3 regions of the Streptomyces sp. NBC_01224 genome follow, and region 2 is predicted to be linked to each of the others. Evidence: riboswitches for the same ligand, from Rfam matches in the RefSeq annotation. Region 2 holds a riboswitch; each other region holds the start of a gene.
What was found. A riboswitch is a leader RNA that binds a small molecule or an ion and turns the genes downstream of it on or off. The one in region 2 is predicted to bind cyclic di-AMP.
Positions count from the first base shown of each region.

Region 1: another riboswitch for cyclic di-AMP. It lies ahead of OG609_RS15860 (C40 family peptidase); the one in region 2 lies ahead of OG609_RS35490 (C40 family peptidase).
Region 3: another riboswitch for cyclic di-AMP. It lies ahead of OG609_RS02370 (transglycosylase SLT domain-containing protein); the one in region 2 lies ahead of OG609_RS35490 (C40 family peptidase).

Region 1 covers NZ_CP108529.1:3,659,311-3,669,000, reverse strand. Annotated here, with positions in the region: gene OG609_RS15885 (PspC domain-containing protein) at 1-1,025, shown strand, start outside; gene OG609_RS15880 (response regulator transcription factor) at 1,009-1,704, shown strand; gene OG609_RS15875 (GNAT family N-acetyltransferase) at 1,706-2,479, opposite strand; gene OG609_RS15870 (C40 family peptidase) at 2,520-3,566, opposite strand; gene OG609_RS15865 (hypothetical protein) at 3,925-4,278, shown strand; gene OG609_RS15860 (C40 family peptidase) at 4,360-5,535, opposite strand; cyclic di-AMP (ydaO/yuaA leader) riboswitch at 5,534-5,699, opposite strand; gene pcrA (DNA helicase PcrA) at 5,957-8,434, shown strand; gene OG609_RS15850 (M23 family metallopeptidase) at 8,485-9,690, opposite strand, start outside.
Region 2 covers NZ_CP108529.1:7,814,553-7,823,925, forward strand. Annotated here, with positions in the region: gene bioD (dethiobiotin synthase) at 1-429, opposite strand, end outside; gene OG609_RS35450 (adenosylmethionine--8-amino-7-oxononanoate transaminase) at 431-1,735, opposite strand; gene bioB (biotin synthase BioB) at 1,728-2,894, opposite strand; gene OG609_RS35460 (8-amino-7-oxononanoate synthase) at 3,037-4,179, shown strand; gene OG609_RS35465 (DUF397 domain-containing protein) at 4,172-4,378, opposite strand; gene OG609_RS35470 (helix-turn-helix domain-containing protein) at 4,403-5,263, opposite strand; gene OG609_RS35475 (ATP-binding protein) at 5,468-5,899, shown strand; gene OG609_RS35480 (LysR family transcriptional regulator) at 5,943-6,881, opposite strand; gene OG609_RS35485 (LysE family translocator) at 6,954-7,589, shown strand; gene OG609_RS35490 (C40 family peptidase) at 7,673-8,146, opposite strand; cyclic di-AMP (ydaO/yuaA leader) riboswitch at 8,150-8,322, opposite strand; gene OG609_RS35495 (hypothetical protein) at 8,758-9,066, opposite strand; gene OG609_RS35500 (ATP-dependent Clp protease proteolytic subunit) at 9,074-9,373, opposite strand, start outside.
Region 3 covers NZ_CP108529.1:545,914-555,603, forward strand. Annotated here, with positions in the region: gene OG609_RS02335 (alpha/beta hydrolase) at 1-231, opposite strand, end outside; gene OG609_RS02340 (IS1380 family transposase) at 697-2,073, opposite strand; partial or broken gene OG609_RS02345 (TolB-like translocation protein) at 2,306-2,421, shown strand; gene OG609_RS02350 (APC family permease) at 2,478-3,875, opposite strand; gene OG609_RS02355 (hypothetical protein) at 4,225-4,542, shown strand; gene OG609_RS02360 (hypothetical protein) at 4,604-4,936, opposite strand; gene OG609_RS02365 (DUF2461 family protein) at 5,233-5,883, shown strand; gene OG609_RS02370 (transglycosylase SLT domain-containing protein) at 6,019-6,762, opposite strand; cyclic di-AMP (ydaO/yuaA leader) riboswitch at 6,767-6,952, opposite strand; gene OG609_RS02375 (ABC-F family ATP-binding cassette domain-containing protein) at 7,663-9,324, shown strand; gene OG609_RS02380 (DUF305 domain-containing protein) at 9,428-9,690, opposite strand, start outside.

The DNA.
Region 1 (9,690 bases), 4.2 Mb from region 2:
CCGCCCCGGACGGCAGACGCCGGCTCCGCAAACCCGACAAGGGCCAGGTCTTCGCCCTCATCGCGCTGTTCATCGGCGCCATCATCTTCGTCGGCAACGTCGACATGGGCAGCAAGGCCGACCGCTACATCTGGCCCACGCTGCTGATCGGCGCGGGTTCCGTACTGGTGTGGCGGCAGGCCGACAACGCCCGGCGCGCCCGCTGGATGGAGGTCGGCAGCCGCCGCCGGGTGCTGCATCTGGCCCGGGGTCTTGCCGGGGTGGCCCTGGTCGGCCTGGGCCTGGCCGTCTTCATGGTGGTACGCGGGTCCGCGGCCCAGCTCGGCAACGTCCTGACCGCCGCGATCGCCGTCCTCACCGGCATCGCGCTGCTGGCCGGTCCCTACCTCGTACGCATGACCCAGGACCTCTCCGAGGAACGCACGATGCGCATCAGGGCCCAGGAGCGCGCCGAGGTCGCCGCCCATGTCCATGACTCGGTGCTGCACACCCTCACCCTGATCCAGCGCAACGCGGAGGACGCGGGCGAGGTCCGCAGACTGGCCCGCGCCCAGGAGCGCGAACTGCGCAACTGGCTGTACAACCCCGAGGGCACCGGCAAGGACGAGGACGACGAACCCGAGACCCTCGCCGAGGCGGTCAAGCGCGCCGCCGCCGAGGTCGAGGACAAGCACGGCGTTCCGCTGGAGGTCGTCGTGGTCGGCGACTGCCCGCTGGACGAGAAACTGGTCGCGCAGATGCAGGCCGCACGCGAGGCGATGGTCAACGCCGCCAAGTACGGTGGCGAGGGCGGCGCCGTGCAGGTCTACGCCGAGGTCGAGGGCCGCACGGTCTTCGTCTCGGTGCGCGACCGGGGCCCGGGATTCGATCTGGATTCCGTACCGGGGGACAGAATGGGCGTACGAGAATCAATCATCGGCCGGATGCAGCGCAACGGCGGTACGGCGCGGCTGCGTTCGGTGCCCGGCGGGGGCACGGAAGTCGAGCTGGAGATGGAGAGGGCGAGCGATGACCAAGACCACTGAGGCGACAGGGGGCCCGGAGCGCCGGGTACGGGTCGTGCTCGTCGACGACCACCGGATGTTCCGCACCGGCGTCCAGGCCGAGATCGGCCGCACCGAGGAGACGGGCGTCGAGGTGATCGGCGAGGCCGCCGATGTCGACCAGGCGGTCACTGTCATCACGGCGACCCGCCCCGAGGTCGTCCTCCTCGACGTCCATCTGCCCGGCGGCGGCGGCGTCGAGGTGCTGCGCCGCTGCGCCCCGCTGATGGGCGCCGCCGAGAACCCGGTGCGGTTCCTGGCGCTGTCCGTCTCGGACGCCGCCGAGGACGTCATCGGCGTCATCCGCGGCGGCGCCCGCGGCTATGTCACGAAGACCATCACCGGCACCGACCTGGTCGACTCGGTCTTCCGGGTCCAGGACGGCGACGCGGTGTTCTCGCCCCGGCTGGCCGGCTTCGTCCTCGACGCCTTCGCCTCCACGGACGCGCCGCCGGTCGACGAGGACCTGGACCGGCTCACGCAGCGCGAGCGCGAGGTGCTGCGGCTGATCGCCCGCGGTTATGCGTACAAGGAGATCGCCAAGCAGCTGTTCATCTCGGTGAAGACGGTCGAGTCGCATGTCTCGGCGGTGCTGCGGAAGCTCCAGCTGTCGAACCGGCATGAGCTGACCCGGTGGGCGACGGCGCGGCGGCTGGTCTGAGTCAGCCGGCCGCAGGGTCGGGGCCGAGCGAGATGTTCAGCTTCTCGCCGACCCGGCGGTAGCCGATCCCCGCGTAGATCCGCTCCACATCCGCGTCGCCCGGCTCCAGCCACACCACCCGGCAGCCCCGCTCGAAGGCGGTCGAGGTCAGGTGGGCACAGAGCGCGGCGCCGATGCCGCGGCGGCGGAAGGTGCCGGCGACGGCGAGGCCGGCCAGTTCGGTGAGGCCGTCGACCGGGACCGAGCAGCCGCCCGCGCCCGCCGGGACGCCGTCGACCGTGGCGAGGGCCGCGACCCCGCCGCCCCCGGCCGCCGCGCGCAGCCAGGCGGCCTCGCCGCCCTCGGGCTCGCCGGTCCCGCCGTATCCGTGGTGCTGGACGAGCGCGGCGGCCTCGAACTCGGCGGCGGTGACCGGTTCGGCGATCGTGAGGGAGCCCACCGGCTTCGGCGGCAGCAGGCCGTCCGGGGCACAGGCCATGACCGGGGCCCGGTTCTCGACGGTGAACCCGGCGGCGAGCAGCGCGGGTTCGACCGCGGGGGCCCAGCCGGGCAGAAACTCCAGCCGCGGCATCCGGTCGTACTCGCGGAACGCCGCGATCAGGGCGTCGAGGTCCTCCGCCGTCGGCTCGGCGTTCCGGTCGGGTATCGCGTAATTGGCGTACTTGTTCGACCAGTTCGGGTTGTACAGCACGGTGAAGGGGCCGATCCGGAGATGATCGGGGGAGCGCAGGGCGAGCGTTCGGGCATGGGTCTGGACATCGAGATCCATGGGCATGTGCGGGTGTCCTCCGGCCGGTTGATCAGAAGTCGGGAGCCTATGCCACCCGGGTCGCTCCGGCGAAGGGCATCTGGTCGATCGGCGCGATCCGGACCGGTGCTCCCGGGCGCGGGGCGTGGATCATCTGGCCGTTGCCGATGTAGAGCCCGACGTGGCTGACGCCGGAGTAGAAGAACACCAGGTCGCCCGGGGCGAGATCGGAGCGTGAGATGTGCTGTCCGGCGTTGATCTGGGTGTAGGTGGTCCGGGGTAACGAGACACCGGCGGAGCGCCAGGCGGCCTGGATGAGCCCGGAGCAGTCGAACGAGGACGGGCCGGTCGCGCCCCAGACGTACGGCTTTCCGAGCGCCCCGTACGCGAACGCGACGGCCTCGGCGGCACGGGCGTTGGGAGCCTGGACGGGACCGCGTGCGGTGCTGCGGTCGGCACGGTCGGCGGAGCGCGCGCTGTCCGAGCTCTCGTAGGCGGCACGCTCGGCCGGGGACAGGGTGGCGAGGAGCCGCTGCGCGTCGGCCAGTTTGGTCTTGATCGTCGCCTTGTGCTTCTTCAGCTCGGCCTGGCGGGATGCCAGCGCAGCCAGCTTTCCCTTGGCCTGCGAGCGCAGCTGGGCGATCCGGGCGACCTGCCGCTCCACCCCGTCGACCTCGGCGGCCTGGCGGTCGCCGATCCGGTCCACGTACGACGCGCGCTCCAGATACTGGTCGGGGTCGGAGGAGAGCGCCAGCTGTACGGCCGGGTCCAGGCCGCCGGTGCGGTACTGCGCGGCGGCGAGTGAACCCAGTGCGTTGCGCGAGGCGTTGAGACGCTCGGTCCCGCGGGCCGCCTCGTTGCGCAGGGTGTCGACGGCATCGGCGGCGGCGGACGCCTTCTCCTTCGCGCCGTTGTACTGCTCGGTGGCGACTTCCGCGTCGTGGTACAGCCGGTCCACCTCCGCCCTGACCTGGGCGGGGGTGAGCTGGGGATCGGCGTGTGCGGAACCCGGCAGAGCGGCAGCGGTGGCGGCCCCGGCGATGGCGAGGGTGGCTGCGGTGCGGGCAGCAGGGCCGGTGTACGGGCGCTGCTTGGGTTTCCGGTGCGCTGCCACGGGGGCGTGCGTCCTTCCTGGCGACTGCCCGTCGGGGACTACCGGCGGGCCTGCCCGAGGTCCGGCGGCGGGTCACCAACAGGGGGAGTGGCCCGCCGCCGGATTTCTCGGCGGGGTGACCGGTTCGCCGTCCGGGTGCGGAGCGGCGGTGAAGCCGGTCACCTGGGTAGGGACGCTAAACCCGGGGCACGGGGAAGAGTTGTAATGAAGCCTATTGCCCGAATTTGGCGCGGCGCTGTCGCCGATTGATCGGAAAAATTGCACCAGAGTCAGGCAATTGGTGCAGGCGCGAGTGAAGCGGCAGGAAGTCGTACCTGCCTGCGGAGTGGTGATATGGCCGGGGCTAGGCTGCGGACCCATGGACGTACTCATCAATGTCTTCGTCGCCCTGCACATCATCGGTATCGGCTCTCTGCTGGGCGGTTTCCTGACCCAGATGAAGGCGATGGGCGCGGGCACGGCCCGGTTCGTCCCGGCGATGCTGCACGGCGCACTGACGATGCTGGTCACCGGTGTCGCGCTGGTCGGGCTCAACGAGGCCGACGGTCACCACGTGAACAACATCAAGATCGGGATCAAGCTGCTGCTCCTGGTCGTGATCCTCGCGCTCGTCTACGTCAAGCGGGACGAGGAGAAGGCCGACAAGGGTGCCTTCGCGGCGGTGGGCGGGCTGACGCTCGCCAACATCTTCATCGCCACGCTCTGGACCTGAGCCGGCCCGTGCCGCCCATGCTGCCGGACGGGCGGGGACATCAAGCCCGTCCGGCAGCTGAGGACGCAGGGAGGTGAGCCGCTACGACGGCCGCACGCTGCCGTAGATCGGCATGTAGTAGATCGACTCCTCGCGCACATTCGCCCCCGGCTTCGGCGCGTGGATCATCATTCCGTCGCCCTTGTAGATGCCGACGTGGCTGATGTCGTCGTAGAAGAAGACGAGGTCGCCCGGCTGCAGATCGGCCGTCGCGATCCGGGTGCCTGTCTCCACCTGGTCCCAGGTGGTGCGCGGGAGGTCGACGCCCGCGGCCTTCCAAGCGGCCTGGGTGAGGCCGGAGCAGTCGTACGAGGACGGGCCCGTCGCGCCCCACACGTACGGCTTCCCGATCTGGGCCGTGGCGAAGGCGAGGGCCTTCTGGGCCTTGGCGGTGGCGCTGCTGTCCGAGCCGGTTCCGGTGCCCGTACCCGTACCCGTACCCGTACCCGTACCGCTGCCGGATCCTGCCTCCTTCGCGGCCTCTGCGGCCTTGCGGTCCGCCTCCGCCTTGGTGGCGGCCTGCTGCTTCGCGAGCTCCTCCGCCTTGCGCTTGGCCTCCGCCTCCTTCTTGCGCTCCAGCGCCGCGAGCCGCGCCTTCTCCTCGGCGGTCAGCTTGGACAGCGTCGCGCGCGCCTCGCCCAGTTTCTTCTGGACGTTCTGCTTGCTGGTGCGCAGCGTGGTCTGTGTCGAGGTCAGCGTCTCCAGGCTCCGCACCGCTTCGGCACGCTTCTTCGACGCCTTGGCCTGCTGCGTACGGAAGTCCGTGACTGCCTTCTGCTGCTGACCGGTCATCCGGCTCATCAGCTGGCTCTGGTCGAAGTACGACTGCGGGTCGTCGGCCAGGAAGAAGGTGGCGCTCGGCGTGATGGAGCCGGTGCGGTACTGCGCGGCCGCGTAGGCGCCGAGCGTCCTGCGGGCGTCGTTGAGCTTGTCGGCGCGCTTGGCCACGTCCTCCAGCAGGGCGTCGACCTTGGCGCGCTGGGTGGCGGAGGCTTCCTTTGCCTGGTTGTACTGCTGGGTCGCGGTGCCCGCCTGCCGGTAGAGGTCGTCGACCTTCTTCTGGACGTCCTCGATGCCGGGCTTCGGGGCGGGGGCGGCCGTGGCGCTCTGTGCGGAGAGAAGGGTCACGGACGCCAGTGCCGCCGTGGTGAGTCCTACGGCCGGTGTGGTGGTGCGCACCCGGGTGCGCGGTTTGCGATGCGACGCCAAGGCCGGCATCTCCTTCCGTGGACCGCCTACCGGGTTAGCTGTCGGGTTCGGGCGGAACGGAAGGCTGCCCTACGGTCCGAGTGGGGGATAAGGACCGATTCACCCCGGTGCTGCGTGTGGGTCCCCGGCTCCGAACTCCCGCGAGGGCAGGCCGGATTCGGCGTGGGCGCCCGCTCGGCGTGGTTCGCCTCAGGGGGTACGGGCCGCCCGGTCGAGCACGCTAGCCAACCCGTGGTGCTGCTGTGAAGGTCGATGTTCGATATGCCCGATACATTTTCGTGACCTTGGTGAAGTGGGGCGGCAAGGGCCGACGAGGGCCCGAATTCCCTTACACGGAGTGGGTGACCGCTGCCTTTGTGTGCCCGGTCGTCGGGTGCGGTTCGCCATGCGGCCGTCGTGTGTCGTTGCGGCGGCCTAGACTCGACAAGCGATGAGCAGCCTCTTTGACGACAGCTTCCTGGCCGGCCTCCAGCACTCGGAGGAAGAGCCCCCGCCGCCCCCCGAGGACTCCGCACCCGAAGCGGTGCCGGAGGACCTCTTCGCGGGCGTATTCGACGGGCCCCCGCCGCCGCCCAGGGACGCGTACTACCGCGACGGCGCGCACCGCCCCGTCATCGACTCCGCGGCGCTCCTCGACGGGCTGAACACCGAGCAACGCGCCGCCGTGGTCCACGCGGGCTCCCCGCTGCTCATCGTCGCCGGGGCGGGCTCCGGAAAGACCCGGGTGCTGACCCACCGGATCGCCCACCTCCTCGCCGAGCGCGGGGTGCACCCCGGCCAGATCCTGGCGATCACCTTCACCAACAAGGCCGCGGGCGAGATGAAGGAGCGCGTCGAGCAACTCGTCGGACCGCGCGCCAACGCCATGTGGGTCATGACCTTCCACAGCGCGTGCGTACGCATCCTGCGCCGCGAGTCGAAGAAGCTCGGCTTCACCTCGTCGTTCTCGATCTACGACGCCGCCGACTCCAAGCGCCTGATGGCCCTGGTCTGCCGCGATCTCGACCTCGACCCGAAGCGCTTCCCGCCGAAGGCGTTCACGGCCAAGGTCTCCAACCTGAAGAACGAGCTGATCGACGAGGAGACCTTCGCCGGCCAGGCCGGAGGGGGCACCTCCCATTCGAGCGGAGCCGAGAATGGGGGAGGCTTCGAGAAGACCCTCGCCCAGGCCTACGCGATGTACCAGTCCCGGCTGCGCGAGGCGAACGCGCTGGACTTCGACGACATCATCATGACGACGGTCCATCTGCTCCAGGCCTTCCCCGACGTCGCCGAGCACTACCGCCGCCGCTTCCGGCACGTCCTGGTCGACGAGTACCAGGACACCAACCACGCCCAGTACACCCTCGTGCGCGAACTGGTCGGCCCGGCCGGCGAGAGCGACGCCCCCGCCGAGCTGTGCGTCGTCGGTGACGCGGACCAGTCGATCTACGCCTTCCGCGGCGCGACCATCCGTAACATCCTCCAATTCGAGGAGGACTACCCGAACGCGACCACGATCCTCCTGGAGCAGAACTACCGCTCCACGCAGACGATCCTGTCCGCTGCCAACGCGGTCATCGAGCGCAACGAGAGCCGCCGCCCCAAGAACCTCTGGACGAACGCCGGTACGGGCGCCCGGATCACCGGCTATGTCGCCGACACCGAGCACGACGAGGCGCAGTTCGTCGCCGACGAGATCGACCGGCTGACCGACGCGGGCGACGCCAAGGCGGGCGACGTCGCGATCTTCTACCGTACGAACGCGCAGTCCCGTGTCTTCGAAGAGATCTTCATCCGCGTCGGACTGCCCTACAAGGTCGTCGGCGGCGTGCGCTTCTACGAGCGCAAGGAGGTCCGGGACGTCCTGGCCTACCTCCGGGTTCTCGCCAACCCCGAGGACACCGTTCCGCTGCGCCGCATCCTCAATGTGCCCAAGCGCGGCATCGGCGACCGTGCCGAGGCGATGATCGACGCGCTCTCCATGCGCGAGAAGATCACCTTCCCGCAGGCGCTGCGCCGGGTCGACGAGGCGTACGGCATGGCGGCCCGGTCGGCCAACGCCGTCAAGCGGTTCAACACGCTGATGGAGGAGCTGCGCACGATCGTCGAGTCCGGCGCGGGCCCGGCGGTGGTTCTGGAGGCGGTGCTGGAGCGCACCGGCTACCTCGCCGAGCTCCAGGCATCCACCGACCCGCAGGACGAGACCCGCATCGAGAACCTTCAGGAACTCGCCGCCGTCGCCCTCGAATTCGAGCAGGAGCGGGGGGAAGAGGAAGGCGCGGGCACGCTCGCCGAATTCCTGGAGAAGGTCGCGCTCGTTGCCGACTCCGACCAGATCCCCGACGAGGACGAGGACGGCTCAGGTGTCATCACGCTGATGACGCTGCACACCGCGAAGGGCCTCGAATTCCCGGTGGTCTTCCTGACCGGCATGGAGGACGGCGTCTTCCCGCACATGCGCGCGCTGGGACAGGTGAAGGAGCTGGAGGAGGAGCGGCGGCTCGCGTACGTCGGGATCACCCGGGCCCGCGAGCGGCTCTATCTGACCCGGGCGGCGATGCGCAGCGCGTGGGGGCAGCCCTCGTACAACCCGCCGTCGCGGTTCCTGGAGGAGATCCCGGACCAGCACCTGGAGTGGAAGCGGACCGGTCCGATGGCGGCCCCGGCCGGACCGACGTCGGGGATCACGTCGTCGCTGTCCTCGTCGCGCGCCCGGTCGGGCCCCTCGGGCTTCGCGACCCGGCGCACCTCGGACAGGCCGACGGTCACGCTGGTGGTCGGGGACCGGGTCACGCACGACCAGTTCGGGCTCGGCACGGTCACGGCGGTCGAGGGCGTCGGCGACCAGGCGAAGGCGACGGTCGACTTCGGGGACGAGCGGCCGAAGAAGCTGCTGCTGCGGTACGCGCCGGTCGAGAAGCTGTAGTGCGGTAGCCGGGTGGGCGGCCGGGGCAGTTGCACCGGCCGCCGGGTGGCTCAGGTCGGGTCGAGGCCGTGGCTGCGGAGCCAGGGCAGCGGGTCTATTGCCGCTCCGCCCCCGGGCCGTACCTCGAAGTGCAGGTGCGGGCCGGTGGAGTTCCCTGAATCCCCGGAGTACGCGATCACATCGCCGGCCTTCACCGGGCCGGAGCGGATCTTGGTGCTGCTGAGGTGGCAGTACCAGGTCTCGGTGCCGTCGGCCATGGTGACGATGGCCATGTTCCCGTAGGCGCTGTTCAGCTGGGTGCGTACGGTGCCGTCGGTCGCGGCCATCACGGGCGTGCCGTACGAGACGGGGAAGTCGATGCCCGTGTGCACGGACATCCAGTTGACGCCCGCCTGGCCGAAGTACGCGCTGAGGCCGTGCTGCGCGACCGGCAGGAGGAATTTGGGGCGCAGCGCCTCCTTGCGGGCGGCCTCTTCCTCGCGCTTCTTCTTCTCGGCGGCCTGCCGCTCCCTCAGGTCGATGCGTTCCTGGGTACGGCTGGCGCGGTCGGCGAAGTTCTCCGCGTCGGCGCTGAGGTTGGCGAGTTGGGTGTCCAGCTTGTTGTTGGCGGCGACCGGCTTGACGGAGCCGGGGTCGGCGGCCGCCATCGTGGTGTTGTTGTCCTTCTTGTCCTCGCCGCCCATTCCACTGACGGAAGCCGCGGCGATACCGGCCACGCTCATCACGCAGGCGGAGGGAATGGCGACGGTGAGGAGCGCGGAACGCTTTGCGGGGGAACGCCGCCGACTGCGACTGCCGCCGCCACCGCTGCGGGTGGCGGGGCGTCCGATGGGACGGTGGGTGTCGGGCGCGGCGTCGGCCGTGTCGTCGGCGGCGGCTTCGCGCACGTCGGTGTCGAAGTCAGCCTCCGCCCCCGTCTCCGGGAGGCTGAACTCGGCGGTGCGCTGAGGCTCGTACGGGTCGAAGGAGTCCTGGTCGGCATAGGACTCGTACGACTGGTGCGCCTCGTGCGCCTCGTGCGCCTGGTGCGCCTCTCGTGCTTCGTATGCCTCGTGTGTCGCTAGAGCCTCGTGCAACGTTTGCGCGGTTTGCTGTTCCTGCTCGGGCGTGGCGCCGGTGTTCCAGGCGGTGGCGTCGTACGCGCCGGTGTCGTGCGCGGCCGTGTCGGTCGTCGCCCACTGGCCGGTCTGGTACCAGCTGTTGGTGTCCCACTGGCCCGTGGCGTCCGGGGCGCCGCCCTGGGCCGGAATTTCGGC
Region 2 (9,373 bases):
CAGTCCGGCCGCCGCCACGACCAGGACCGGTGCACCCAGAAGCCGTGCCGCGTCGGCCAGGGTCGCGCCGTCGTCGTCGAACCGTACGAGCAGTCCCCCCGCACCCTCGACCAGCACCAGATCGTGTTCGGTCGCCAGCTTCTCGGCCGCCTCGGCGATCTCGTACGGCCGTACCGGCGGGAGACCTGCCCTGCGGGCGGCCGTCGCAGGTGCCAACGGCTCGGGGAACCGGGCCAGTTCGACCGTGGTCACATGGCCGCCCGCCAGCCGTGCCACCTCTGCGGCGTCCCCGGGCTCGCCGGGGGCCAGGCCCGTCTGCGCGGGCTTGAGCACCGCCACACTGCGATCGCGGCACGCCGCCGCCACGGCCGCGGTCACGACCGTCTTGCCGATCTCCGTGCCCGTACCTGTCACCACCAGAACCGTCATCTCAGCCCTCCCGCGCAGCCGCGCACACGGCGCGGGAGATCCGCGCCACATCCTCGTCACCGGTCACATACGGCGGCATCGTATAGACGAGATCGCGGAACGGCCGCAGCCACACGCCCTCCCGTACCGCCGCCCGGGTCGCGGTCTCCATGTCCACCTCGTGATCGAGCTGTACGACGCCGACAGCGCCCAGCACCCGCACATCCCGTACCCCGGGCAGCTCCGCCGCCGGGGCGAGACCGTCCCGCAGTCCGCCGCCGATCCGCTCGACCTCTTTCTCCCAGTCCTGGCCGAGCAGCAGGTCGATGGAGGCGCACGCCACGGCGGAAGCGAGCGGATTGCCCATGAACGTGGGCCCGTGCGCCAGCACCGGCACCTCGCCGCGCGAGATGCCCTCCGCCACCCGCGAGGTGCACAGCGTCGCCGCCATCGTCAGATAGCCGCCGGTCAGCGCCTTGCCCACGCACATGACGTCGGGCGAGATCCCCGTATGCTCCGCGGCGAACAGCTTCCCCGTACGGCCGAAACCGGTGGCGATCTCGTCGAACACCAGCAGCACGTCATGCGCATCGCACGCCTCGCGCAGCACCCGCAGATAGGCGGGGGAGTGAAACCGCATCCCGCCCGCGCCCTGCACCACCGGCTCCACGATCACCGCGGCCAGCCGGTCGGCGTGCTCCGCGATCAGTTCCCACAAGTGCTGTACGTACGCGACATCCGGCTCCGCGTCGAAGCCGGCCGGCGGTTCGTCCGCGAAGATCTGCCGGGGCAGTACGCCCGACCACAGTTCGTGCATGCCACCTTCGGGGTCGCACACCGACATCGGCTGCCAGGTGTCCCCGTGATAGCCGCCGCGCCAGGTCAGCAGCCGCTGCTTGGCCGGCCGCCCGACCGAGCGCCAGTACTGCAGACACATCTTCACCGCGACCTCGACCGACACCGACCCGGAGTCGGCGAGGAAGACATGCTGCAGCGGCTCCGGGGTGATCTCGACCAGCCGCGTGGCCAGCCGCACGGCGGGCTCATGGGTGAGTCCGCCGAACATCACATGACTCATCCGGTCGAGCTGACCGCGTGCCGCTTCATTGAGCACCGGATGGTTGTAGCCGTGCACCGCCGACCACCAGGACGACATGCCGTCGACCAATTCGTGCTGCCCGTGGGCCGGTTCGGCGAGCCGGATCCGTACCCCGGACGCGGACTCCACGACCAGCGGCTCCTGACGCCCCGGCATCGGGCCGTACGGATGCCAGACGTGGGCCCGGTCCAGGGACCGCAGTTCGGCCGGGGAGAGGGCCTCAGGCATTGGGGGCGAGATCCGTACCCGCGCCGCGACGGCGGACTGCCACCAGATCCGTGCGTGCAGCCGGAATCTCGCTGGGCTCGGACGCGGCTTCTGTGGGCGCGTCGCCGCAGGGTGAGCATCCCCCGTCATGCGAACCGCAGCCGCCACCCGCCTGGGCGCGGTGCGCAGGCAACGTCGTCGTTCCCGCTCCCTCCACCTCGAAACCGGCGTCCGCGATCATGTCCAGATCCGCCTGCCCCGCCTGTCCCTCACTGGTGAGGTAGTCGCCCAGGAAGATCGAGTTGACCAGGTGCAGCGCGAGCGGCTGCATCGAGCGCAGATGCACCTCGCGCCCGCCCGCGAGCCGCACCTCCACGTCCGGGCAGAGGAACCTGACCATCGCCAGAATGCGCAGACACCGCTGCGGGGTGAGGTTCCACTCCTTGGCCAGCGGAGTGCCCTCGAACGGGATCAGGAAGTTCACCGGCACCGAGTCCGGGTCGAGCTCGCGCAGCGAGAAGACGACATCGACCAGATCGGCGTCGCTCTCACCCATCCCGGCGATCAGCCCGGAGCACGCCGAGAGCCCGGCGGCCTGCGCCTGCTGCACGGTCTCCACCCGGTCCGCATAGGTGTGGGTGGTGGTGATGTCCCCGTACGTCCCCTCGGACGTGTTGAGGTTGTGGTTGTACGCGTCGGCGCCCGCCGACCGCAGCCGGTCGGCCTGTCCGTCGGAGAGCAGACCGAGGCAGGCGCACACCTCGACGGCCTCGTGTCGCTCCTTGATCGCCTCGATGGTCTCCGACACCCGGTCGACATCCCGGTCCGTCGGACCGCGACCGCTGGCCACCAGACACACCCGCTTGGCGCCACCCGCCACCCCGGCGGCGGCGGCCTTCGACGCCTCGTCCGGTTTCAGCCAGGTGTACTTGAGGATCTCGGCCTTCGAGCCGAGTCGCTGCGAGCAGTACGAGCAGTCCTCGGGGCAGAGCCCGGACTTGAGATTGACCAGATAGTTCAGCTTCACGCGCCGCCCGAACCACTGGCGGCGCACCTTTCCGGCCGCGGCCACCACTTCGAGCAGGTCGTCGTCGGAGGTCGCCAGTACGGCGAGGGCTTCTTCGCGGGTCGGCAGTTCGCGCCGCAGTCCCTTGTCCACTAGCGTGTTCAGGAGGTCCATGGCGTTGATCCTGGCCTACGGCACCGCCCGCAGCCAAGGAGGAACCGGACAACAGAGCCCGTCTGGGGTGTGTGTATTGCCACACCATGACCTGCTGCGCTCCCGGTTAGGGTCTGTGAGCTGCCTACAAAAGGGACCGCTCATGCCCTTCGCCCCGTTCGACTGGATCGACGACGAGGCGCGCCGCCGCGCGGACGCCGGACTCGTCCGTACGCTCCGCCCTCGGCCCGCCGAACCGGAACTGCTGGACCTCGCGAGCAACGACTATCTGGGACTGACCCGGCATCCCGAGGTCACCGCCGCCGCGGCCGAGGCCGCGCGCAGGTGGGGAGCGGGGGCGACCGGATCGCGGCTCGTCACCGGCTCCACCGCATTGCACGCCGAACTCGAACGCGAGCTGGCCGATTTCTGCGGTTTCGAGGCGGCCCTGGTGCTGTCATCGGGCTACGTGGCCAATCTCGCCGCCCTCACCGCGCTCACCGGCCGCGGCTCGCTGATCGTCTCCGACGCGGGCAACCACGCTTCGATCGTGGACGGTTGCCGGCTCTCCCGGGCCGAGACCGCCGTCGTACCGCATGCCGATCCCGATGCCGTGCGCAAGGCCCTGCAGGCACACGGGGGACGCGCGCTGACGGTCACCGACTCGGTCTTCTCGGTCGACGGCGACGCCGCGCCGCTGCCCGAACTGGCCGACGCCTGCCGGGCGGAGGGTGCCGCGCTGCTCGTCGACGACGCGCACGGCCTCGGAGTGCTGGGCGAAGGCGGCCGGGGTGCGCTCGCCGCCGCCGGTCTCGCGGGCGGCGAGGGAATCGTCACCACGCTCACCCTCTCCAAGTCCCTGGGCAGCCAGGGCGGGGCGGTCCTCGGTCCGGCCCGAGCCATCGAACACCTGGTCAATACGGCCCGTACGTTCATCTTCGACACAGGCCTCGCACCGGCCGCGGCGGGCGCCGCTCTCGGGAGCCTGCGGCTGATCCGTCGCGAGCCGGAACGCGCCGGCAGGGCCCGTGCGGTCGCCACCGCTCTGTACGAGCGGCTGACCGGGGCCGGTCTGACCGCCGTTCGCCCCGACGCGGCCGTGGTCTCGGTGCGGGCACCCTCGGCGGACGCGGCGGTGCGCTGGGCAGCCGACTGCCGCGCCGCGGGAATCGCGGTGGGATGCTTCCGGCCGCCATCGGTACCGGACGGTGTCTCCCGGCTGCGGCTGACAGCGCGAGCCGATCTGACCCAGGAGCAGATCGCCACCGCCGTGGCGATCGTACGGCGGACCGCTCCCGTCAGCTGACCGAACCCCGGTGCAGGCCGGAGACGAAAGATGTCCAGGCCACCGCGGAGAACCGCAGTGGTGGCCTGGACACATCCTTGGAGTCCCGCACGGCCAGCCGCCCGTCTCCGAACGGCACGGCCTCCACGCAGTTGTTCATACCCGTGCTGCGGCTGCTGCGCCGCCACCGTAACTCGTGTTGTGCAAGGCAATCCGACATGAGCCCCCCTCGGGCAGTCCAGGGTCACCGACCGTCGCGGTCGATCGCGGCGATGAGGTCCAACGAGTGCTCCGGCGACAGCGCGTGCGCCTGCATCGTGCGGAAGGCCGAGCTGTACGCCTCAAGGTCTTCTTTCCGCTCCAGATAGAGGCTACTCGTCAAATGGTCGAGAACTACCACGTCCAGATCAGAAGTGTTCGGAAATGAGAAGATAACGAAAGGGCCGGTGAGGCCGACATAGCCACCGACCGAGAACGGCAGCAACTGAAGTTCCACATGGGGAAGTTGAGCCACGCGAGTCAGATGGCGCAGCTGGTTTCTCATCACCCGGCACCCGCCGACCTCGCGCCGGAGCACCGCCTCGTCGAGCACCGCGCTCAGTCGCAGCGGCGGATCGGTCCGCAGCACCCCCTGCCGGGCGAGCCGCACCTCCACCAGCGAGTCCAGCTGGCCGGCGGGCAACCCGTCCAGCGAGGCCCGGGTCACCGCACGTGCGTAGTCGGCCGTCTGCAGGAGCCCCGGCACCACCGAGGTCTCCAGGGTCCGCGCGGTCCGCGCCTGGGACTCCAGACTGATGAAGTCGCGGTACTGCGGCGGGATCAGACCGCGATAGGCATGCCACCACCCGGTGCCGCCACCGCCGGCCGAACCCGCCAGCGCCGCCAGGAGCGTCCGCAGCTGCGTGTCGTCCACGCCGTACGCGTCCAGCAGCCGGGTCACATCGGCCGGCCGCACCCCACTGACACCGGTCTCGATCCGGCTCACCTTCGACTGGTGCCAGCCGAGGATCCGTGCGGCGTCCCGGCTCGTCAGTCCGGACGCATGGCGCAGGCTCCGGAGCTCCTCCCCGAGCTTGCGGCGCCTCACCGCAGGGCCGTTCTGCATCTTCGGCCTCCCTCCCTCTTCTGCCGAGCGGACAGTGTGACGCCCGCATACGGTCTTGCGTGGCAGGGTTCACCGCATTGAGCGACAGATATATGCATATCTTGGTGGATCGCCGTCACAGAGGGCAGCATCAGTGGCAATCTGGCGCGAAGCACAACCGGGACCGGTCGCGGGTCGGTCCAAGTGGGAAAGGGACGGCTCGCCATGGCAGACCATCAGGAAGCAAGCGTCACTCTGCCGAGCGATCCGGTCTCGGTCTCGTCGGCCCGGAGATACGTGGCAAGGGTGCTGACCGAATGGGGTCTGGCCATCGACACGGAGTTCGCCGACAGTATCCGACTCATCGTCTCGGAACTCGCGACCAACGCCGTCCAGCACACCTTCGGACAGTCGCCCACCTTCACCGTGGACCTGAGGCTGGAGCGGGAGGAACAGCTGCATCTGGGTGTGACGGACAGTCACCCGCGTCGGCCCCGGCGGCTGCCCGCCGCCGTTCAGCAGGACAACGGACGCGGCATGGTGATCATTCGCTGTCTGGCCAAGGAGTGCGGTGGCCGGCTCACCGTCACCCCCACCGCCGACGGCGGCAAGACGGTCTGGATCGCGCTCCCGTGGAGCATCCCCGTGCAGAGCTGACCGACCCTTCGATCCGCCGCCTCCCTGTCTCCCGATCGCATGATCACCCGCCCTCGCCGCCCGGCCGCTGCGCCGAGGCCGCCCGCCCGAACCCACTGCGCAACAGCGCCTGGAGAGTTGCCGCCGCGGCGCTCGCCCGGTCACCGCGGTGCACCATCGAGATCGTCCGCCGGAACGAGGCGGGTTCCAGCCGCCGCACGGACAACGGTGTCGACGACATCGCGGCAACCATCTCCGGTACGACCGCCATTCCGATGCCCGCGCTGACCAGCGCACACACCAGCGCATAGCCGGGCGACTCGCAGACCACGGCGGGTGTTGCCCCTGCTTCGGCCAACGCCTGCTCCACCCCGCGGCGCGGTGGATGCGTCGGCGCGCTGCTGATCAGCGGCCGCCCCGCCAGTTCCGTCACCGGCAGTCTCCCGGTGGCTTCGGACAGCATCTGCCCGACCGCCGTGATCAGGACCAGTTCCTCGACCAGCAGCGGTTCGGCGAATACCCCGGAGGGCCAGGCCGCTGCGGCAGCCGGCTCGTACACATGGGTCAGCGCAAGATCGACGTCGCCGGCGGCCACAGCTGCGACTCCGTCCGGCGGCTCATACTCGGTGACCGCCAGCTCCACATCCGGGTGGGCGCGACGGAAGGCGCTCAACACCGGCGGCAACAGATGGATGCCCGCGGTGGTGAACGTGCCGACCCGGAGGCGTCCGCCGGAGAGTCCGGAGAGACGGGCCAGTTCGTGGCGGGCCAGGTCCATCTCGTCGAGGATCCGCCGTGCGCGTCCGACCAGCAGCTCACCGGCGGCCGTGAGGCGGGCCCCTCGGTGGTGGCGCACCAGCAGTGCGGCGCCCGCCTCCCGCTCCAGCTTGGCGATCTGCTGGGAGAGCGCGGGCGCGGTGTAGCCGAGTCGGGCGGCGGCCCGGGTGATCGATCCGGCCTCCGCGACTGCCACCAGCGCCGCGAGCCGTGTCGGGTCGTACATTAAGTGTTCCTTTTGGCAGACCCAGAAGATTGCAAGTACACGCTAAAGGCTCTGCCGGGCCAGGGTGGACCCATGGACGCACAATTGATCGCCTTCATCGGGGTCGCCGCTGGAATGGTCGCGCTGCCGGGCGCGGACTTCACCGTCGTCGTACGCAACGCGCTCGCCTCCCGGTCAGCGGGGGTGGCGACCGCGCTGGGTGTTGCCGGTGGACTCCTCGTGCACACCGCGCTGGCCGTCGCCGGGCTTGCCGCTGTGCTGGTGACGCTGCCCGTACTGTTCCGCACCGTTCAGCTGCTCGGCGGGGCCTACGTCCTCTACCTCGGCATCAGCGCCCTGTACGCGGCTCGGCGCCGCACCACGGGCAGGGCGGGTGAGGCCGAGGGGGAACCAGCAGGGCAGGGAACCGTACGAGCACTGCGCCAGGGCTTCCTCACCAACGCCCTGAATCCCAAGGCGCCGGTGCTCTTCCTGAGTCTGCTGCCGCAGTTCGTTCCCGACGGGCAGCCGCCGCTCCCGAGGACCTTGCTGCTCGCAATGATCGTGGTGCTGCTTGCGCTGATCTGGTTCCCCGCAGTGGCCCTCATGGTGGACCGACTGGGGCGGCGGCTGCGCCGGCCACGTACCGCCCGCGCCATCGAGGGCGGCAGCGGCGCGGCGCTCACCGGTCTGGGGTTGGTGCTGGTGTCCGGCCCCCTGCTGCACTGAGTAACGAGCGGGTCAGCGGCGGAGACCAGGGCCTGTCCGGTGGATCAGGACCGGGGGCACGGGCCTGATCCACCGGACAGGCATCAGCGGACCCGCCCGTAGTAGACGCTCTTCGTCCAGATCTTCTCCAGCCGGACCACCGCGCCGGTCCTCGGCGAGTGCCAGATCCTGCCCTTACCCGCGTAGATCCCCACGTGGTAGATGCTGCGGCCGTAATGGAAGAAGACCAGGTCGCCGCGTTGCCTGTGCGAGGCCGAGATATGGCGGGTCTTGTTGTACTGCTGCTGGGCGGTGCGCGGGAGCTTCTTGCCCGCCTTTTTGAACGAATAGACCGTCAGACCCGAGCAGTCGAAGCGGTTGGGGCCGGTGGCCCCCCAACCGTATGGTGATCCCTTCTTCGACGCGGCGATGTTGAGTGCCTTCATCGAGAGGGTCGCTGCCTGGGCTTGAGGCGTGGCGCCCGGGGCAAGCAGGGTGCCGCCGACGGCGGCCAGTGTCAGAACCGAGGCCGTGCCGGCCCGGGCGAGCAGAGACGGGACATGAACCTGCGCAGCCATGCGCAACCCTTCGTCAGCCGCCTGTGAAGGATGACCTGTCGGGTTCGGGCTGGCGAAGTTGCCCGGCCGCGCTCGGCGGCTTCACCCCGAGGGTCGACCGGTGTTCCGGTCGACCCGTTGTGCTCGGGTCCTCCACTCCTGCCGATCCACTTCTGTCGACCAGGCATCCGGACGGCGGCAGGACTCGGCGTCCGCCCGGACCGCCCCGCCGCGGTGGCGGGGGCTTGTCGTCCCAGGGATCTTGGCGCACCGACTGCCGGATTTCCGAGAGAAAACGACGATATGTGAGTCTCCTCATTAATGATCCGTTTGGGTGGGGCCGATGATTCCGAAGACCGTGCAGGTCGCTCGGACCGGTCTCGTACCAGGGGTGGAAGGATGGATTCCGATCACTGCCCTCGCGAAAAACGCAAGTTGAGATGTCGCTCGCGAGGGGGAATCCCTACGCCGAACGAGCTAGGAATTTCGATGTGCCTGCCGGGCGTGTCGCGCGGGGGAGTTGAGCGACGTCCGTCGGAGTCGCGGGTGGAGTGAGTTGAGCAAACCCCGTCGGAGGTGAGGGCAGGGGGAGTTGGCCGGACCCGGCCGGGGCCGGAGACGAAGTGGGCTGCTCAACTCGCCCGAGCGGGGGGTACGGTGACGCGTCCGGCCCGCCGTTCCCCGTCCAGCAGGCGCAGCGCCCGCGCCAAGGTGGCGGCGTGGATCTGCGCCTCGCCGCGCTCATGCATCAACGCGAGGGCGTCCCGTAGCGCGCCCGCCCGTGAGGCCAGTGCCTGTGCGGCGCGCAGTGCGCCGTAGGTGTCGCTGCCGCGGGCCGGGTTGATCCGGCCCAGTTGGTCCAGGACTTCGAGGTAGCAGTCGATGAACTCCCCCTCGGCGCGCGTCAGTGCGGGGAGTGGCGGCAACTCCGGTGGCTGCATCGGGCGTTCACCTCGCGCTGTGCGGCGGGAGTGACGACTTCCGGTTCTCCATGACGTGGTCCACCAGGCCGTACGCCTTGGCGCCCGCAGCGTCGAGGATGAGGTCGCGCTCGATGTCGGTGGCGATCTGCGCTGCGCTGCGGCCCGTGTGACGGGCCAACAGTGTGGTGATCATCTCGCGGACCCGTTCCAATTCCTGTGCCTCGATCTCCAGATCGGACGGCTGACCTTGAACCGGCTCGGTGAGCTCGGGCTGCTGCACGACGACCCTGGCGCCGGGCAGTGCGTGCCGTCGGCCGGGAGCGCC
Region 3 (9,690 bases), 7.3 Mb from region 2:
GCCGTGCCCGGGGTGGTCGATGGCGGCCACCGCGTAGCCGTACTCCGCCGCGGAGTGCCGGGCCCGGGCCACCAGCCGCGATTCCCGCTTGTGCAAGCCGCCGTTGTGGCCGATCAGGATCAGCGGGGCAGGTGCGGATCCAGACGTCCACAGGATGCCGGGGATCTCGCCGAGGGTGAATTCGCGTTCGAGGACGCCGTCGTCGAGGCGCTGTTCGGAAGTGAATTGCATGGTCGTGCCTTTCGGGAGTGCTCTTGAACGGCGCTCCCGGACGACCTATCGTCCGACCGTGACCCCGGAGGGGAGCACCCATGTCGATACTGCGTTCACGGGTACCACCTCCTCGTTCTCTCGCACGGCCTCCGGAAAACTAGCAGTGGTCGCCGTGGTTCGCCAACAGGTTTTTGCGGAGGCTCCGTGGCCGGATGCCACGGAACCACTCGCCTGAAGGCCAAGGCCGTGTAGTCAAGGGCTTCGGGCCTGTGTGGTCACGGTGTGGTGTAGGCCGGGACGTAGGAAGCGGAGCCCTGTTAGCCTCGATCTTTCGTGATTGGTCGTCAGCTTCGGCTGGCGGCCAATGCGTCGTTGTGGAGCGTGTGCGGGCATACGGGTGGCCCGATCGTCGCATCGGGTGGGCGCCGGATTCCACGGTTCCGGTCGGTGGCTCTTCTGCTCGTCGGGACGGGTTGTTGCTGGTCAGCGTGGGTTCGGGAGGGTGTCGAGCCGTCTGATCGCGTCTGTGATCACGTCGGTCCATGGCCAGTGGTGGGCGAATCGCAGGTGCCGTTGGCGGGCGGTGGTGATGAGTTGGGCAGCGGCGGAGAACAGCCGCAACCGCAGGCGGCGGGGCTCCCAGAGGCGGGGTTTGCCGGTCAGAGCGAGCATCGGCATCCAGGCGAGCAGGTCGAGGGCGAGCTGGACGATCTCCAGCCAGATCCGGTTCTGTGCGGTCTCGTGCAGGGGCAGGTTCCGCAGGCCGGTGGCCCGTGCGTTCCGAATGCGGTCCTCTGCCCTCGCCCGTCGGCGGTGCCTCAGTTCCAGGTCCGTGATCTTCCCGCCCGTCGTGTTGGTGGCGAAGCAGGTGAGCCGCAGGCCGTCGGCGTCGGTGAAGCGCAACTGGGCGCCGGGGTGGGGCCGTTCCTTGCGGACGATCAGCCGCATTCCCTTCGGCCAGCCCTTGAGTGTGTCGCCGTCGAGTTCGGCGGTCCAGGCGCCGTCGCGGATCTCGCCGCCCGGCTCGACCGCTGGGGTCCAGGCGGAGGCCGGGACCTTCAACACGGCCTGATGAATCTGCTCAGTGATGGTCATCCCGACCGAGTACGACAGCCACCGGCCCCGTTTCGTGAGCCAGGCGAGGAACTCATGGGTGCCGCCCGCGGAGTCGGTACGGATCAGTGTGGACCGGCCGCGCCGGTGACGCTTGGGGAGCTGGGCCAAAGCGAGTTGAGTGGCGGTGATGTGGTCGGCGGCGGTGTTGGATCCCGCGTTCCCCGGCCGCAACAGTGCTGCCACCGGCTCCCCGGTGCCACCGCTTCCGTGGTCGACGAAGCCCATCAGGGGGTGATGTCCAAACGACTTCTTCCAGGTCGCGGCCGCGTCCTGCTTGTCGGAGTGGGCCAGGACCAGCACTCCGTCCAGGTCCACAATCACCTGGCCGCCCCTATCCGGCGCCGCATCTTTGGCCAACGTCCAGACGTACTCGCGCACTTCGGCGCGCGCCGAGCGGATCGCGGTCAGGGCCTTGTCCCCGGCCGCGGCGAGGGTGTCGATCAGCCGGGAGACCGTTGGGTCGGAGGCCACCGGCCCGAACACGGCCGGCTCGGCCCGCAGCAGTCCCGCATCGGCCAGGCAGTCCCCGCCCAGCGCGACCGCGAGAGCCACATCCAGCAGGATCTTGCCCGGATCGTGCACCGCCCGAGGCCGCCGCCACGGCGTCAGCGCCGCCGATATCTCGGTATCCAGGCCGGTCTTACGGGCAGTCTCGACCAGCAGTACTCCGCCAGCCTGCGAGACCACCCCGCTCCCGCCGCCCTCGATGCGGACACGCGGATAGGACCCGATACGCTTCTTCACCTGAGGAGTGCTTCTTTCATGCGCCGACCTGGACCCTAGACAAGTCCCATCGTTGCAGGTCAGGAGCACTCTTCGCGTTTCCGATCACGCATCGGACACCCAGCCACGTGAAAGCCCGAGGCTAGGGACGGTTTGGCCCCGGCCTGGTACAGCTGCTGCGACGATGCCGCCGCCATGAGCCCGCGCCGGGCAGGCGCTGGTGGGCACCGGTCAGGCCCCGGGAAGGTTCGCCCTCGTCCACGCCCTTCCCGGCGACTACGGCTCGGACCTGTGGACCGTCCCGGCCGACGGCACCGGTGCGGCCCGCCGGTGATGACCTCCGCCGTCGCCCCGGCCTGTCCGGGGTGACAGCTCAGCGGGCCAGGGCGAGTGCGGGATGCGGGTCGCGAGTCCCTGTCGTCCGGTCAGGACTGCGCGTCCTCCGGAATGCTGACCAGCCAGCGGGTCTCCCGGCGGGGCCGCAGATACAGCGCCCAGTAGAGCGTGGCGACCGCTGTGATCCCGCCGGTCCACAGCAGGTACTCGGTCTCCTGCTGGGTCAGGATGTACGCGAGCACGGCGATGAGCAGTACGGGAATCGCGGGCCACAGGGGCATGCGCCAGGCCGGTGCCTCGCGGTGTGTGCCGCGGCGGCAGAGCAGTGCGGCGACCGCGACCAGCAGGTACATGCCGGTGACGGAGACGCCGGTGACGCCGTACAGGGTGTCGAGGTTGACGAAGCAGAGCGCCGCGCCGGGGACGCCGACGACCAGGGTCGCCACCCACGGGGAGCCGAACCGGCCGAGTCGGGACAGGGCGTTGTTGATCGGCTCGGGCCACGCCTTGTCACGGGCGGAGGCGAACAGGACCCGTGAGTTCTGGATGACCATGACGATGCCCGCGTTGATGATCGCGAGGGCCACGCAGAGGCTGACGAATGTACCGACGGCCGAATTCGACCAGGCGGCGACCATGGTGTTGAGGTCGCCCGAGGTCAGGGCCGCGAGGTCCGGGGCGCCCAGCGTGATGGCGATGACCGGGACGAGGATGACCGCGGTGGAGATGGCGAGGGTGGCGAGCACGGTGCGGGCCACGTTGCGCCGCGGGTTCTCCAGTTCCTCCGAGAGGTAGACGGCCGTGGAGAAGCCCTGGGTGATGAAGAGCGCGATCGCGAGCCCGGAGACCACCATCATCGCGGTGACCGTGGAGGTCGTGCTGCCTGACGAGGCGACCGACCCGTGCACCAGCGCGGAGACCCCGCGCTCGGAGTGCGCGAAGCCGAGAACGGCGACGACGCCCGCCGCGATCACTTCGAGGACAAGGAAGATACCGGTGATCCACGCGTTGGCGCGCAGGTCCAGGAGACCGGCGAGGGTGGCGAGGACCATGACTCCGGCGCCCGCGGCGGGAGCCGGAATGTGCACCACGGGAGCGAGATAGTCGGCCGTCCCCATGGCGATGACCGGAGGCACGATCATCACGACCAGCAGGGAGAGCACGAAGACGAGCCACCCGGCCAGCCGCCCCGCCATGGTCGACACCATGGCGTACTCACCTCCCGCGCTCGGTATGAGGGTGCCCAGCTCCGAGTAACAGAAGGCGACCGCGATACAGAGCAGCGAGCCGATGGCGATGGTGAGGGCGGTGTACGTGCCCAGGCTGGAGAACAGGTCGGGAACGACCACGAAGAGGGTCGAAGCGGGCGTCACGCAGGAGAGCGTGAGCAGCGTCCCGCCCACGACGCCGATGGAACGCTTGAGCTTCTGTGGAGTGGGGCCGGTCGCTGGGGCGAGCGCCTGGGGAGCGCTGAGCGTTTCGGTCATCGTGCGATTCCGATCAACAGGTGCGGTGTCTGAGCGCGGGAGCGGTATCGCCTCCAGACGAGGACGTGGTGATTGGTTTCGTCGCTCCCAGCGCGACATGCAATCCTGACGAGTTCCGCAGGTCAAGAGGTGTTCACCTTCGGAATTCGTTGTTTTGGCGAGCGGATCTGACGATTTGGCGTTAAGAGCGCGTCATTGTATGGGGATCGGCGGGTGCGGGAACCGCAGCAGGATCCGGTGCAAAGTTTCGCCCATTCCAGATTCCGGAAGGGTGCGGGCGTCCCGGAGCGCCACGATGCGCGGATGGCCGCGGGTCGCGCATCCACGGTCTTGATGCCAGCCTGGAGTCATGGCTTGGGCGTCATGGACGACTCGCGGTGTGTTCTCCGGGCGCGGTGGCGTGCTCACGGAGGAGGTCGGCGTCCTGTCCGGAGACCTGACCGTTCACACGACCTGGGCCGATGACACGGCCCAGGTCACTGTGCAGTACACGGGTGCGATCGACTGGTTCACCATGTCGGGCAGCCCGGTGCCGTGCTGCTCGGAGGACGACAGCCGGCGCCTTCACGAGGCGGTGGTGGAGTCCGTCCGGCAGGGAGCGGCGGCCACGGTTCCGAGGCCTCCGCCACAGAAGCCGGAGCAGCCGACGGAGAGCGCCCAGGAGTGAGGGCTGCGTCGGCGGGCGCGCGCCGGACGTTGCGGTCCGGATCACCGGGTGGCAGCCCGGTTCAGGCGGTGTGGCGGTCCGTGGCGATGGCGAAGACATGGAGTGCCGGTGTCTTGGAGCCCATGTACTGAGGCCCGGACGGCAAGGTGATCGGCGCGAGTTGTCTGGACGGGTCGACGTCCACTCCGATTGTGTAGAGCTTTGCGGTGCGTGTGCTCTGTGCCCGGCCGCTGCCGTTGACCTTGCCTCCGTCGGCCGCGATCACCGTTCCCTTCGGGACGGTTGTGGCGCCCCAGTCGGGGACGGTGATCGGGAGTGCGCTGCTGGTTCCGTCGGCGTAGGCGACCGTGACGGTGCCGGTCAGGCCGGAAGCCGGGGCGTATGTGGCGGTCATGAGAAGGCCTACGCGGGACGCATGACCGGCCAGGGGGATGAGTTGGCCATGGGCGAGGGCGTTGTTCTCGGTTCCGACGAAGTCGGTCGGCAGGGTGAAGCGCGGCGCCCGGGGTTCGTCGAGGCCAGACGCGAACAGAGGGCACCCGCCTCCCCTCGGACGCCGACACAGGCGCGATCTGGCGGTTGAACCGCCCCGACGGCCGCGGATGAGCCCCAGCAGGCGAGCAGGGCACGACTTCGGCTCAGAGCCTGGTGCGCGCCCACCCCAAGCCCCGGATCACTAGGATCTCTTGCGTGACAAGAGCATTCAGCGGCTGGACAGAGCAAGCGTTCGAGCTGCTCCTGCAGTTGGAGGGCATGCCCTCGCAAGAAGCTCGCGAACAGCGCCGCAAGGAACGGGAGCGTCTCGTACGGCAGCCCATGATCGCGTTGCTGAACGATGTGGCCGACGCGGACCAGGCCTACGAAGACTTCTCCGTCTGGGGGTTCCGCAAGGATCCGTGGTGGTGGCAGCACCAAGTGGCGGTGATCCGGATCGCACGCAACGTCGAGATCGGGCTCCGCTTCGACCTCGACGGGCTCCGGATCAAGGGCGGCTGGACCTACCCGGACCCGGGGCAGGTCCCGTTGTTCCGTACGGCCGTTGCCGCGCAGGACAGCGGCCCCGATCTGGTGCGCGCCATCGAGGCGCTGGGGGCCCGGGGGTACGAGATCACCGGCGACACCATGAAGCGCATGCCACGTGGCCATGACGCCGGCCATCCCCGCGCCGACCTGCTCCGGTACCGCTCGGTCTCCGCTGCCCGTCCGCTCGGCGGGGACTGCGCGCAGCACACGCCGGCGTTGCTCGACGCCGTGCTCCGAGCGGCGGAGGAGTTGGAGCCCCTGCTCTCCTGGCTCGCCGGCCATGTGACGGTTCCCGGTTCCCGCCGGCACGCCGTCTAGCGTCGCCTCCGCATGCCGTCCCCGCGGTGAGCGACCGAAAGGCGGTCCGTGACCGGCGGGTGTGGTCCCTCCCGAGGGGCCTGTTCGGCCCCTCGCCACCCTTCGGTACTGAACCGCCATCGGCGCTGCTGTGCGTCAGTAGGCCCCGAACACGTTGTCGATGGAGCCGTACTTGTCGGCGGCGTAGTTGCACGCTGCGGTGATGTTGGCGATCGGGTCGTAGCTGTCCATCGACGTACCGGGCACGTGGTAGGCACGGAACGTGGGGTCGATGATCTGGAGGAGGCCCTTGGACGGCGTGCCCTTGGCGGCGTTCGAGTCCCAGTTGTTGATGGCCAGGGGGTTGCCGGACGACTCGCGCATGACGTTGCGGTGGATTCCGTCGTAGCTGCCGGGGATGCTGTGCTTGGCCATGACGGCCAGCGACTGCTTGATCCAGCCGTCCAGGTCGTTCGTGTACGTCGCAGCCTTCGCGGCCGGTGCGGCAGTGGCGGAAGTCTTGGACTCGGCCTGGGCACCGATTGTCAGCTTCATGCCCGGGCGAATCCCTGCGGGGTTGTCGCCGACGATCTCTCGATTGTCCTCGTACAGCTTCTGCCAGCCACCACTGAGTGAATGCTCCCGCGCGATCTTGGAAAGGGTATCGCCCGCGATCACGGAATAGATGGTGGGCGCATCCTTCTGCGCGGTCTTTTCCTTGACGGTGGCGACGGTCGACGCCGCAGCCTTTTCGGCGGTGGCGGACTGCACCGGCGCTGCCGAGGCGAAGCCGGCACCGACCAGCGGAAGCACGAGAGCGGCTCCGCCCGTGGTCGCGGCGATGAGACCACGGGTCAGCGAAGTGGACTTGCGACGACGGTGGATACCCGTTGCAGACATAGCGAATTCCTCTCCGTCGCCTACGAGGTGAGCTGTCGGGTTCGGACTGGAGATGTCCGGTCGCACGCGAATGCGGCTTCGCCCCGAGCCGTTCCGGATACCGGATCGGCGGCTTACCTGGGTCCCCCGCTCCTGCCGTCCATGAGTGGTCGGATTGCCGGACGGCGGCAGGATTCGGCGTTCCGTCCGGATTGACGGTGACCGTAGGCGAGAAACACCGAAGGGAACAAGCCCCTATTTTTGGATCACAATTCATTTGCAAGATCAAACCGCGGAATTGGCAGTAATCCACCTCACACCGCGAAGCCAAATTTCCTTGCACAGAAGGGAACCGGACAGCGCGCCACGGCGTCTTGAACTCTTAACGTGACTCACACCACGGGATCCACAAAAGGGGCAATTTGGTCAGCATTCAAGGGTCGCAATTCTCCCCAAATTCCTCTTTATTAACCAAGGGATCACTTCTAAGCAAATCGCCCATACTGGAACATTTACATGCGATCCGGATGTCTCTCGGGCCGATCGCATCCGCCGGGACTCCATGGCCTCCGGTCTCCTGGCGAAGCGGCCCGCGGGCCGCTCGTCGCACTCCCCCGCACGACATCGAGGCTTTGCCATTCGTCCTCCGGGTCGTTATCGTTTTCAACGGCTCTGTTGTCTCCGATAGAGGTGGACGTTGCGCATCTGAGGTTCGCGATCATCGCGCCGTACGGCTCCGGCCGTACGCCCGTCACGCAGTGGCAGTGTTCAGTCCTGCCCGTGACCCCGCGTGGATGCGACCTCGGTGCATGAGCCGTCCCTCGATCTTTCGGACCGCCGCACCTCCCTCCCGGTTCGGTCGCTGCGTGGTGCTCGCATACGAAGCCCCCGTTCACCGCGCTTGCGACTGCGAGGATCACCATGGCGACACCCACCGCCCCCAGCGCCTCTCTCACCTGCTCCGCCCTGTCCTTCCAGTGGCCGGACGGCACGACCGTCTTCGACGGGCTCTCCCTCAGCATCGGCCGCGGCCGCACCGGTCTCGTCGGGACCAACGGCGCGGGCAAGTCGACACTGCTGCGACTTCTGGCCGGCCAACTGCGCCCGTCCCAGGGCTCGGTGACCGTCGGCGGCAGCCTCGCCCACCTCCCTCAGAACATCACCCTCGACACGAGCCTGCGTGTGGACGAGGCCCTGGGCATCGCCGGACGGCGCAATGCGCTGCGCGCCATCGAAGCCGGGGATGTGGACGAGAAACACTTCGAGACGATCGGCGACGACTGGGACGTCGAGGAACGAGCCCTCGCGACACTGGGGTCACTCGGACTCGGCGATGTCGAACTGGACCGCACCGTAGGCCAGATGTCCGGCGGGGAGACCGTCCTGCTGCGCCTGGCCGCACTGCTGCTGGAGCATCCCGACGTTCTCCTGCTGGACGAACCGACCAACAACCTCGATGTGTTCGCTCGCCGCAGGCTCTACGAGGCCGTCGACTCCTGGCGCTCCGGTGTCCTCGTCGTGGTGAGCCACGATCTCGAACTGCTGGAGCGCGTGGACCGCATCGCCGAACTGCGCTCCGGATCCGTGAACTGGTACGGAGGCGGCTGGTCCGCCTACGAAGAAGCCCTGGCCACCGAACAGGAAGCCGCCGGGCGGATGTTGCGGGCCGCCGAGGCCGACGTACGCCGGCAGAAGCGCGAGCTGGAGGAGACCCATGTGAAGCTGGCGCGCCGCCAGCGGCACGGCAGGAAGATCGAGGCCGAGCGGCGGCTCCCGAAGATCCTCGCCGGCGCGCGGAAGCGGTCCGCACAGGAGTCGGCGGGCAAGCTTCGCGGCCTCCAGGAGGACCGGCTGAGTGAGGCGCGCGAGCGCCGCGAAGAGGCCGCGGACGCGATCCGTAACGACGCCGAGATCCGAGTCAGCCTTCCCCACACCGCCGTTCCCACCGGACGCACCGTGCTGAGCCTGCACGAACTGCGTCCCCGGTTCGGTCGGCTGTACGAGGGCAACCTCCATGTACACGGGCCCGAACGGATCGCGCTCGTCGGGCGCAACGGCGCCGGCAAGACGACACTGCTGCGCACCCTCACCGGCGAGCTGGCTCCGCTGTCCGGCGAGGCCAGGACTTTCGTACCGCTGCGGTTCCTTCCACAGCGGCTGGATGTGCTGGACGAGGAGCTGAGCGTCGCGGCGAACGTCACCCGCATGGCTCCCGGGGTCGCCGACAACCACATCCGCTCCCAGCTCGCGCGCTTCTTGTTCCAGGGGAAACGCGCGGAACAACCGGCGGGCACCCTCTCGGGCGGGGAACGCTTCCGTGCCGCGCTCGCGGCGACGATGCTCGCCGCACCGGCCCCGCAGCTGCTGATGCTGGACGAGCCGACCAACAATCTCGACATCGCCAGCGTGCGACAGCTGACCAGCGCACTTGAGTCCTACGAGGGTGCGCTGCTGATCGCCGGCCACGACCTGCCGTTCCTCGAATCGGTCGGCATCACCCGCTGGCTGCTCCTCGCGGAGGAGCTCCGGGACACCACCGCGGAGGAGGTGGGCGACCTGCTCGCAACACCGGAAGCGGACTGAGCGGCCGCGTATCTCCGAGAGGCCGGGCTCGTCCGGCCCCTCGGACGTACGGGAGGGGGTGCGGGCCTTCAGCATGACGAAGGCCCGCACCCCCTGTCGAGGGTCAGAGCCTGGCGGTGATCTTGTTCATCTTCTCGATCTCGGCGGTCTGGGCCGTGATTACGGCGCCGGCGAGCTTCTTCGCGTCGGCGTTGCTGCCGTTCTTCTGCTCGTCCTCGGCCATGGTGACCGCGCCCTCGTGGTGGCCGATCATGAGCCGGGCGAACTTCTTGTCGAAGTCCTTGCCCTTGGCGGCTTCGAGGTTGCTCATGTCGCTGTCGGACATCATCCCGGGCGTCGCCGAACCGTCCGAGCCGTGGTCCATGC